One region of the Psychrobacillus sp. FSL H8-0510 genome, then DNA from elsewhere that is predicted to be linked to it. Evidence: a T-box and tRNA genes for the amino acid it is inferred to sense, from the RefSeq annotation. Region 1 holds a T-box; the other regions hold tRNA genes.
What was found. A T-box is a leader RNA that pairs with one kind of tRNA and senses whether it is charged. The one in region 1 lies ahead of alaS (alanine--tRNA ligase), so its partner is inferred to be a tRNA-Ala.
Positions count from the first base shown of each region.

Region 2: it has a tRNA-Ala gene. The T-box ahead of alaS (alanine--tRNA ligase) is inferred to sense a tRNA for this amino acid. The anticodon was not compared.
Region 3: it has a tRNA-Ala gene. The T-box ahead of alaS (alanine--tRNA ligase) is inferred to sense a tRNA for this amino acid. The anticodon was not compared.

Region 1 is NZ_JBBOYZ010000001.1:2,299,744-2,302,984, forward strand. Features, by position in the region: gene alaS (alanine--tRNA ligase) at 1-1,999, opposite strand, end outside; T-box leader at 2,233-2,446, opposite strand; gene recD2 (SF1B family DNA helicase RecD2) at 2,483-3,241, opposite strand, start outside.
Region 2 is NZ_JBBOYZ010000001.1:2,608,844-2,612,084, reverse strand. Features, by position in the region: rRNA gene MHI40_RS13275 (23S ribosomal RNA) at 1-903, shown strand, start outside; rRNA gene rrf (5S ribosomal RNA) at 1,025-1,140, shown strand; tRNA gene MHI40_RS13265 (tRNA-Val) at 1,166-1,241, shown strand; tRNA gene MHI40_RS13260 (tRNA-Thr) at 1,255-1,330, shown strand; tRNA gene MHI40_RS13255 (tRNA-Lys) at 1,337-1,409, shown strand; tRNA gene MHI40_RS13250 (tRNA-Leu) at 1,434-1,518, shown strand; tRNA gene MHI40_RS13245 (tRNA-Gly) at 1,536-1,610, shown strand; tRNA gene MHI40_RS13240 (tRNA-Leu) at 1,626-1,714, shown strand; tRNA gene MHI40_RS13235 (tRNA-Arg) at 1,730-1,806, shown strand; tRNA gene MHI40_RS13230 (tRNA-Pro) at 1,812-1,888, shown strand; tRNA gene MHI40_RS13225 (tRNA-Ala) at 1,901-1,976, shown strand; tRNA gene MHI40_RS13220 (tRNA-Met) at 2,002-2,075, shown strand; tRNA gene MHI40_RS13215 (tRNA-Ile) at 2,082-2,158, shown strand; tRNA gene MHI40_RS13210 (tRNA-Ser) at 2,169-2,261, shown strand; tRNA gene MHI40_RS13205 (tRNA-Met) at 2,314-2,388, shown strand; tRNA gene MHI40_RS13200 (tRNA-Asp) at 2,392-2,467, shown strand; tRNA gene MHI40_RS13195 (tRNA-Phe) at 2,542-2,617, shown strand; tRNA gene MHI40_RS13190 (tRNA-Gly) at 2,624-2,697, shown strand; tRNA gene MHI40_RS13185 (tRNA-Ile) at 2,705-2,781, shown strand; tRNA gene MHI40_RS13180 (tRNA-Asn) at 2,786-2,860, shown strand; tRNA gene MHI40_RS13175 (tRNA-Ser) at 2,866-2,956, shown strand; tRNA gene MHI40_RS13170 (tRNA-Glu) at 2,963-3,034, shown strand.
Region 3 is NZ_JBBOYZ010000002.1:95,569-98,809, forward strand. Features, by position in the region: gene MHI40_RS20180 (ATP-grasp domain-containing protein) at 1-465, opposite strand, end outside; tRNA gene MHI40_RS20185 (tRNA-Val) at 501-576, opposite strand; tRNA gene MHI40_RS20190 (tRNA-Arg) at 655-731, opposite strand; tRNA gene MHI40_RS20195 (tRNA-Leu) at 736-821, opposite strand; tRNA gene MHI40_RS20200 (tRNA-Asp) at 839-913, opposite strand; tRNA gene MHI40_RS20205 (tRNA-Ser) at 919-1,008, opposite strand; tRNA gene MHI40_RS20210 (tRNA-Ser) at 1,014-1,105, opposite strand; tRNA gene MHI40_RS20215 (tRNA-Ser) at 1,110-1,201, opposite strand; tRNA gene MHI40_RS20220 (tRNA-Ala) at 1,223-1,297, opposite strand; tRNA gene MHI40_RS20225 (tRNA-Pro) at 1,301-1,378, opposite strand; tRNA gene MHI40_RS20230 (tRNA-Ile) at 1,385-1,459, opposite strand; tRNA gene MHI40_RS20235 (tRNA-Arg) at 1,544-1,617, opposite strand; gene MHI40_RS20240 (hypothetical protein) at 1,626-1,919, opposite strand; tRNA gene MHI40_RS20245 (tRNA-Gly) at 1,890-1,964, opposite strand; tRNA gene MHI40_RS20250 (tRNA-Lys) at 1,973-2,044, opposite strand; tRNA gene MHI40_RS20255 (tRNA-Thr) at 2,130-2,201, opposite strand; tRNA gene MHI40_RS20260 (tRNA-Leu) at 2,207-2,291, opposite strand; tRNA gene MHI40_RS20265 (tRNA-Glu) at 2,298-2,372, opposite strand; tRNA gene MHI40_RS20270 (tRNA-Leu) at 2,453-2,537, opposite strand; tRNA gene MHI40_RS20275 (tRNA-Tyr) at 2,555-2,639, opposite strand; tRNA gene MHI40_RS20280 (tRNA-Pro) at 2,645-2,722, opposite strand; tRNA gene MHI40_RS20285 (tRNA-Asp) at 2,729-2,803, opposite strand; tRNA gene MHI40_RS20290 (tRNA-Gln) at 2,811-2,885, opposite strand; tRNA gene MHI40_RS20295 (tRNA-Cys) at 2,891-2,967, opposite strand; gene MHI40_RS20300 (hypothetical protein) at 3,036-3,241, opposite strand, start outside.

The sequences.
Region 1 (3,241 bases):
GTTCTAATGAGAAATCTCCCATTTTCACCACTCTTACTATATCACCATATTTTTCACCGAATAATGCCATTGCACCCATTTGTTTTGCTTCATCAATATTATGGAATCCTGTAACTACCGGGATATTATCCCACACTTTTTCATTTACTATACGTTCTATTTGTTCAATTTCTTCTTTTGTAACTTGTCCAAAATGAGAGAAGTCAAAACGTAAACGATCTGGACCAACATATGAACCTGCTTGGTTTACATGCGTTCCTAATACGTCTTTTAGCGCCTGATGTAAAATATGTGTAGCAGAATGATTTTTAATCGTATGTCCACGAAGTGAATTATCTACAGTTGCCATTACTTCTGCATCTGTAATAATTTCTCCTGATTCAATAACTACTGTGTGGAGATTTTGACCATTAGGAGCTTTTTGCACATCTTTTACGTATCCTTTAAATGTATCATTTTGAATAACTCCATGATCGGCAATTTGCCCGCCACTTTCAGCGTAGAAAGGTGTTTGCGTTAATACTACTTTAACTTCTTCGCCTTCATGAGCTGATTTGACTAATACTTGATCACGAACAATCGAAGTAACTTTAGTAGCAACACTCATCGTATCGTATCCAACAAATTCACTTTCATCACGTAAATTGCTAAACACTTCCGACTGTACCTGCATAGAATCTACATTTTGACGTGCTGCACGAGCTCGAGAACGTTGTGCTTCCATTTCTGATTTGAAGCCTTCGTGGTCGACGGTCATATTCGCCTCTTCTGCATATTCTTCCGTTAATTCAATTGGGAAACCGTACGTGTCGTATAGAGTGAAAGTAGTCGTTCCTGGGATATAAGATTCCCCTTTTGATTGCTGTTCCTCGATAACCTTTTCCAATATAGCTAGGCCGTCATGAAGTGTTTCATGGAATCTTTCTTCTTCATTTTTCATAACACGCATGATGAAATCTTGTTTTTCTGTTACTTCTGGGTAGAAGTCTTGCATAATTTCTCCAACTACTGGAACGAGCTCATGTAGGAATGGTTTTTCAATCCCTAATTGTTTCGCGAAACGAACTGCTCTACGAAGTAATCTTCTAAGGACATAACCTCTACCTTCATTGGATGGTAATGCACCGTCACCAATAGCAAAAGCTACTGTACGAACATGGTCAGCAATTACTTTGAATGCCGTATCATCCACATCATTTGCACGATATGACTTCCCAGAAATCTGTTCAGTTTGACGGATAATTGGCATAAACAAATCAGTATCAAAATTTGTTGGCACATCTTGTACTACGCTTGTAATACGTTCTAGGCCCATACCAGTATCAATATTTTGTTTTGGTAAAGGAGTATACGTATTATCTGGATTGTGATTGAATTCAGAGAACACTAAATTCCAAATCTCTAAATACCGGTCGTTCTCTCCACCTGGATATAATTCAGGATCGTTTAGGTCATTACCATAGCTTTCTCCACGATCATAGAAAATCTCTGAGTTCGGACCACTTGGACCTTCCCCAATATCCCAGAAGTTCCCTTCCAAACGAATAAGTCTCTCTTCCGGAATTCCAATTTCATCCTTCCAAATATTATATGCTTCTTCGTCCTCGGGATGAATCGTAATAGATAATTTTTCTGGTTCAAATGCCATCCACTTTGCATCCGTTAAAAACTCCCATGCATACTGGATCGCTTCTTTTTTAAAGTAGTCTCCAATAGAAAAGTTGCCTAGCATTTCAAAGAAAGTATGATGTCTTGCTGTCTTCCCAACGTTTTCAATATCATTTGTACGAATAGACTTTTGCGCATTTGTAATACGTGGATTTTCAGGTACTACACGTCCATCAAAATACTTTTTAAGTGTTGCTACACCACTATTTATCCATAGTAATGACGGGTCATTGATTGGTACAAGTGGAGCTGATGGTTCCTGGGAATGTCCTTTTTCGATAAAAAAGTCTAAATACATTTGTCTAATTTGAGCACCTGTTAATTGTTTCATGTTTAGTTCCTCCTAATAATTTGTATTAGTAAACTTTAAAGATTTAATTTAATGCTGACATTAAGAGACGGCTACTCTAGAAGGTAGTTTTCGCTCGAGACGAAAAACTGAAAGCATTAAATTTTTTTATAAATCCCTTTTCGCCAGCAAACTATCTTCGACCGCGAGTAATCCCAATCACTTCACAAGTGATATCTAAAAACCAAAACAATAAAAAAAGCCCTCATCCCTAAAAAAGGGACGAAAGCTATTGTTTCGCGGTACCACCCTAGTTACACAGTAGATAATTCTACTTATGTCTCTCAAGAAGCCTTAACGCGGCCATACGACAGGTTTTAACTGCACTCAGGAGTAGCTTTCCTATTTGTTAGGTCAGTGAATTCTTTCAGCCAAGGAATCCATTTCTAGTCAGATAACAATTAGTACTTTCTCCGTCAACATTTTACTATATGCAATTGATTATAAAAAACAAATGGGCTTGTGTCAATTGTCTGTGTCCATAAATTGATACGGAGTAACACCATTCATCCCTATTAGAGGGTCAACTACATGATAATTCTCTGCAGTTAAATAAGTCAAATCTGTTTGATTCGCTCTAGTTTCAGTATCACTTTTTAACCCTTTCTCTTCTGCGGGTTCTGCTTCTTCTGTATGCGTTAAACGATCTTTTAATGTAGTCAATCGCTGAAGATCATCCGTTCGCTCTACTCCAAACTTAAATACTTCTGGGTCTCCACAAAGAATAAGGAAGTTTTTAGCGCGCGTAATTCCTGTATACAGTAAATTTCGTCTTAACATTTTCATATAGCTTCTCGTGATAGGCATAATAACCGTTTGAAATTCACTACCTTGTGACTTATGAACGGAGCAGCAATAAGCAAGTGTCAGCTGATTTAAATCATTTTTTTCATAGGTTACTTCATTACCATCAAATGACACAATTAGCATCTCTTTTTTCTCGACTGTTTCTGCAGCTTTAAAAATACTAATAACTTCTCCCATATCGCCATTAAATACATGACTTTCTGGTTGATTGACGAGTTGAAGTACCTTATCCCCAATACGATAAATAGTTTCCCCAAAAATCATTTCTTTTCGTTTTCCATCCGTATTTGGGTTGACCATTTCTTGAATCATTTTATTAAGCGCATCAATACCTGCAGGACCTCTATACATAGGAGCTAATACTTGCATATCTCGAATGGAAAGTCCTTTGGATAATGCACTTTTCAGTACTTGCTC
Region 2 (3,241 bases), 310 kb from region 1:
AACGAGAGACTCGGTGAAATTATAGTACCTGTGAAGATGCAGGTTACCCGCGACAGGACGGAAAGACCCCGTGGAGCTTTACTATAGCTTGATATTGAATTTTGGTGCAACTTGTACAGGATAGGCAGGAGCCTTAGAGCCCGGAGCGCCAGCTTCGGAGGAGGCGTCGGTGGGATACTGCCCTGGTTGTATTGAAATTCTAACCCATACCCGTAACCCGGGTAGGAGACAGTGTCAGGCGGGTAGTTTGACTGGGGCGGTCGCCTCCTAAAGTGTAACGGAGGCGCCCAAAGGTTCCCTCAGAATGGTTGGAAATCATTCGAAGAGTGTAAAGGCAGAAGGGAGCTTGACTGCGAGACCTACAAGTCGAGCAGGGTCGAAAGACGGGCTTAGTGATCCGGTGGTTCCGCATGGAAGGGCCATCGCTCAACGGATAAAAGCTACCCCGGGGATAACAGGCTTATCTCCCCCAAGAGTCCACATCGACGGGGAGGTTTGGCACCTCGATGTCGGCTCATCGCATCCTGGGGCTGTAGTCGGTCCCAAGGGTTGGGCTGTTCGCCCATTAAAGCGGTACGCGAGCTGGGTTCAGAACGTCGTGAGACAGTTCGGTCCCTATCCGTCGTGGGCGTAGGAAATTTGAGAGGAGCTGTCCTTAGTACGAGAGGACCGGGATGGACACACCGCTGGTGTACCAGTTGTTCTGCCAAGAGCATCGCTGGGTAGCTATGTGTGGACGGGATAAGTGCTGAAAGCATCTAAGCACGAAGCCCCCCTCAAGATGAGATTTCCCATTACGCAAGTAAGTAAGATCCCTCAAAGACGATGAGGTAGATAGGTTCGGGGTGGAAGCGTGGCGACACGTGCAGCTGACGAATACTAATCGATCGAGGACTTAACCAAATTTGTTTAACGTAACAATGTCGTTTATCCAGTTTTGAAAGAATAAAATTTTTTTAAAATAACTCTTGTAATATTCTACAGAGTTGGTATAATAAAACTTGTCTTTCAATAATTATTCAAGTCTAGTGATGATGGCGAAGAGGTCACACCCGTTCCCATACCGAACACGGAAGTTAAGCTCTTCAGCGCCGATGGTAGTTGGGGGGTTCCCCCTGTGAGAGTAGGACGTCGCTGGGCTTGCAATAAATACATAACTTACCCAGGAGGATTAGCTCAGCTGGGAGAGCATCTGCCTTACAAGCAGAGGGTCGGCGGTTCGAGCCCGTCATCCTCCACCATATATTTACTCCTGCCGGAGTAGCTCAACTGGTAGAGCAACTGACTTGTAATCAGTAGGTTGAGGGTTCAAGTCCTTTCTCCGGCACCATTTTCCGAGCCATTAGCTCAGTTGGTAGAGCATCTGACTTTTAATCAGAGGGTCGTAGGTTCGAATCCTACATGGCTCATCACTTTTTCAGTGAATTATGTATGCGGGTGTGGCGGAACTGGCAGACGCACTAGACTTAGGATCTAGCGCCGCAAGGCGTGGGGGTTCGACTCCCTTCACCCGCACCATTTAATTTAATAACCGAGCGGAAGTAGTTCAGTGGTAGAACACCACCTTGCCAAGGTGGGGGTCGCGAGTTCGAACCTCGTCTTCCGCTCCAAAGATTCACTAAAGTGCCGGGGTGGCGGAACTGGCAGACGCACAGGACTTAAAATCCTGCGGTAGGTGACTACCGTACCGGTTCGATTCCGGTCCTCGGCACCACTTTTTTGAAACATTGCGCTCGTAGCTCAATTGGATAGAGCACTTGACTACGAATCAAGAGGTTGCAGGTTCGAGTCCTGCCGAGCGCACCATATAACGGGAAGTAGCTCAGCTTGGTAGAGCACTTGGTTTGGGACCAAGGGGTCGCAGGTTCGAATCCTGTCTTCCCGACCAGTTATTATTTATGGGGCCTTAGCTCAGCTGGGAGAGCGCCTGCCTTGCACGCAGGAGGTCAGCGGTTCGATCCCGCTAGGCTCCACCATTTATAAAATTAGTTTGAAAATCATGGCGGTGTAGCTCAGTTGGCTAGAGCACTCGGTTCATACCCGAAAGGTCGTGGGTTCGACTCCCTCTGCCGCCATCTTAAGGACCTTTAGCTCAGTTGGTTAGAGCAGACGGCTCATAACCGTCCGGTCGCAGGTTCGAGTCCTGCAAGGTCCACCAACAATGTCTTGGAGGAATACCCAAGTTCGGCTGAAGGGATCGGTCTTGAAAACCGACAGGCGGGTCATACCGCGCGGGGGTTCGAATCCCTCTTCCTCCTCCATTTTTATCTTATTGTTTGTGGAAGTAATAATAATCCTTAAGTATTTTATTGTCGCGGGGTGGAGCAGTGGTAGCTCGTCGGGCTCATAACCCGAAGGTCGCAGGTTCAAATCCTGTCCCCGCAACCAAATGGTCCCGTGGTGTAGCGGTTAACATGCCTGCCTGTCACGCAGGAGATCGCCGGTTCGATCCCGGTCGGGACCGCCATTTATTTAATAATATTAATACATATCAATTGTAAATATAGCCTAAACAATTAGCTTTTATTTTAAGATTGAAGAGGCTCAGTAGCTCAGTCGGTAGAGCAAAGGACTGAAAATCCTTGTGTCGGCGGTTCGATTCCGTCCTGAGCCACCATTTAATGCGGGTGTAGTTTAGTGGTAAAACCTCAGCCTTCCAAGCTGATGATGAGAGTTCGATTCTCTTCACCCGCTCCAAAATAATGGGCCTATAGCTCAGCTGGTTAGAGCGCACGCCTGATAAGCGTGAGGTCGATGGTTCGAGTCCATTTAGGCCCACCATTATTCCGAAGTAGCTCAGTGGTAGAGCAATCGACTGTTAATCGATTGGTCGTAGGTTCGAGTCCTACCTTCGGAGCCATATATGGGGAAGTACTCAAGTGGCTGAAGAGGCGCCCCTGCTAAGGGTGTAGGTCGGGCAACCGGCGCGAGGGTTCAAATCCCTCCTTCTCCGCCATATATTGGCCCCTTGGTCAAGCGGTTAAGACACCGCCCTTTCACGGCGGTAACACGGGTTCGAATCCCGTAGGGGTCATACTCAAAAAAAGGTAACCAATCATTGGTTACCTTTTTTTATGTTTAACTTTTATTTTATTCCTTTCCCTTTTTCTATGTATGGAAAGGTCAGTCAATAGAATGTATACAACATAATGACCAGTGATACCGCATGAATAATGAACCTAAGGTTATATTTATAGTGGTTTTAAAATATGATATAATTTCCAATGAAGGGAGAGGTTAT
Region 3 (3,241 bases), on a different contig from region 1:
TTGCCATGAAAGAAAATCTTCTAATGTGATGGTGAAACCAGTAAACAACTTTGTGTTTCCCGTCGGTCGGATGAAAAAGGAATCCCAAATAGGTTTTAGCCCCGACAGCTCCCCAACCACGAATTCGTTGTTTAACAGTTCCTTGCCGATTTTTTGTTTAAACACTTCATACTCAAAGTCTTCGCTCCAGAAAGAACCTGGCTTAAAATTCTCTGATTGTGCAACGTTTGCAAATTGTTTTGAACCGTAGACCATTATGTTTTCATTTTTTGTAAATTTTTTCAATATATCTGCTGAATTATCTTCAGGTATTCTCGTACCTTTATGGAGGACAGTTAAACTATAATCTTTGTTCAGTCGTACTATTAAATAAGCAGTAGAACTCATTTCTAAAGCAGTTATGACTCTTTCCACATTCGAACTATTGTTTAGAAATTCTTGTACTAACCATTTCAACTTGCTCACTCCTTATCTTTTTTTCGAAATTTCATTTACTTTAATGGTGTCTGCTGAGGGACTTGAACCCCCAACCACCTGCTTGTAAAACAGGTACTCTCCCAGTTGAGCTAAGCAAACGTTTGGCAGGGATAGCAGGAATCGAACCTACATCGTCGGTTTTGGAGGCCGTCATTTTGCCATTAAACTATACCCCTATGGCAACCACGGCAGGACTTGAACCTGCAATCCTTCTGATTCGTAGTCAGATGCTCCATCCATTGAGCTACGTGGTTATTTTGGTACGGATGGCGGGAGTCGAACCCACACGCTACAAGAGCAGCGGATTTTAAGTCCGCTATGTCTACCAGTTCCATCACACCCGCAAAATAAATACTTAATATGGCGACCCCGACGGGATTTGAACCCGCAACTTTCCGCTAGACAGGCGGGCGTGCAACCGTTACACCACGGAGTCATTATTGGAGGAAACGAGGGGATTCGAACCCCTGGAACGCTTACACGCCCTTCGGTTTTCAAGACCGACGCCTTCAGCCTCTCGGCCACGTTTCCAAATATGGAGGAGATGGTGAGATTCGAACTCACGGGACACTTCCATGCCCTTCGGTTTTCGAGACCGACGCAATAAACCAAGCTCTGCCACATCTCCGTTATGGCGGGTAGTACAGGAGTCGAACCTGTGAGAGTATTTTACCCCTCTTCCGCATTAGCAGTGCGGTGCCTTCAGCCACTCAGCCAACTACCCGTAACTTTATTCTTTTGAAAATGGTGGAACTAAGGGGACTCGAACCCCTTCCTACTGCGTGCAAGGCAGTTGCTCTTCCAATTGAGCTATAATCCCATTTGGTCAAGATGGCAGGACTCGAACCTGCGACCCCTTGGATCCAAACCAAGTACTCTGGCCAAACTGAGCTACATCTTGAAATATTGGTACATCCTAAGAGATTTGAACTCCTGACTTCTCGGTTATCAGCCGAACGCTCTACCACTGAGCTAAGGATGTATAGATTGGTTGCAGTAGTAGGAATCGAACCTACACAATCTGCCTTATGAGAGCAAATGTACACCTGTTACCGCATTAATAAAACGCCCAAGAAGAGACTCGAACTCTTGACTCATCGATTAGAAATCGGTTGCTCTATCCTACTGAGCTACAAGGGCAAATATGGTTATAGTTCACTACCGAACCGTTTAAGGTAATCTTTTCTATACTGGTTCAATCTCTCTTGCAACTCTATTGCATCCTTCAGGAAGCTTTCACATTCCTCTTCCCATCCTTCTTTTTGTTTCTTCACTCGTTTTTGAATGTACTGGTGAACGAATTTAAAGTTGTTCTTCTGCATCGAGTCTGTAAAATCGATTAGTTGTTTGTAGTCAATTAGTAGTACTTCTGTCTTGCTCCCATCTACATCAGATCCCTTCTTGTGTTTAATTGGTGCAACCAGTGGGAATCGAACCCACATCTACTGCTTGGAAGGCAGTCGTCTTTGCCATTAGACCATGACCACAAATGAAATGCCCTCGATAGGATTTGAACCTACAACCTCGGTATTAAAAGTACCTTGCTCTACCGTTGAGCTACGAAGGCGGATTTGATTGCTTGCTGATTTTCTTGTCACTCTTATCACTCTTCATCGTTCTCACTTCCTATTCTTTTTGTATTGATGAAGCTAAGCTCGTTGAGGGATTTGAACCCCCGACATCCTGATTACAAAACAGGCATTCTTCCGCTGAACTAAACGAGCATGTTTGGTGCAGATAGGGAGAGTCGAACTCCCACGCCCGAAGGCATACGATTCTAAATCGCACGTGTATACCAGTTCCACCATATCCGCATTATTTGGTGACCCAGACGGGGATTGAACCCGCAATCCTAGAGTGAAAGTCTAGTGTGTTAACCATTTCACCACTGGGCCTTATTGTGTTGCCTTCCGAACCTTATCTCATCTACTTCTATTGTCTCGAGCATGTCGCTCACTCCTTCTTTTTATAAGTTTGGTGCAGATAGGGAGAGTCGAACTCCCACGCCCATAGGCATACGATTCTGAATCGCACGTGTATACCAGTTCCACCATATCCGCATTGTTGTTCTAAAGTATGGTGAGGTGTGTTGGACTCGAACCAACGTACTCTTTCGAGGAGGGATTTACAGTCCCTTGCAATTGCCACTATGCGAACACCTCATATATGGTCAAGATGGCAGGACTCGAACCTGCGACCCCTTGGTTCCAAACCAAGTACTCTAACCAAACTGAGCTACATCTTGAAATGTTGGCGGTGCTGACGGGATTTGAACCCGCAACCTCTTCCGTGACAGGGAAGCGATCTACCATTGATCTACAGCACCGTGTGATTGGTTCCCCTTCCACGATTCGAACGTGGACTTTTCCGATTCAAAGTCGAATGCCTTACCATTTGGCTAAAGGGGAATAATTGGAGAACAGGACCGGATTTGAACCGGCGAATAAGAGATTTGCAGTCTCTCGCCTTGAGCCTCTTGGCTACCTGTCCGAAAAAAATGTTACAAAAAAGCACCCGTTCGGTTTCCCGACGAGTGCTTCAAGGGTGTCTATATCCTCCTATGCGAAGGTATGACAAAACATGCGATGTGTTCGCCTGTGCAAATATTGGTGCCCTGAAAAATAAGGGTTGCCCTTTTGCTGTCGGTCGTCCATCTTACGTTTTTCCTTGAAACATTCTTTCGGTAATGAAACCTCTCCCGCTAAATCCAGTAAATTTGCCGTATTTTGCGTATACTCAACAACACGTCCAGATTCCGGACATG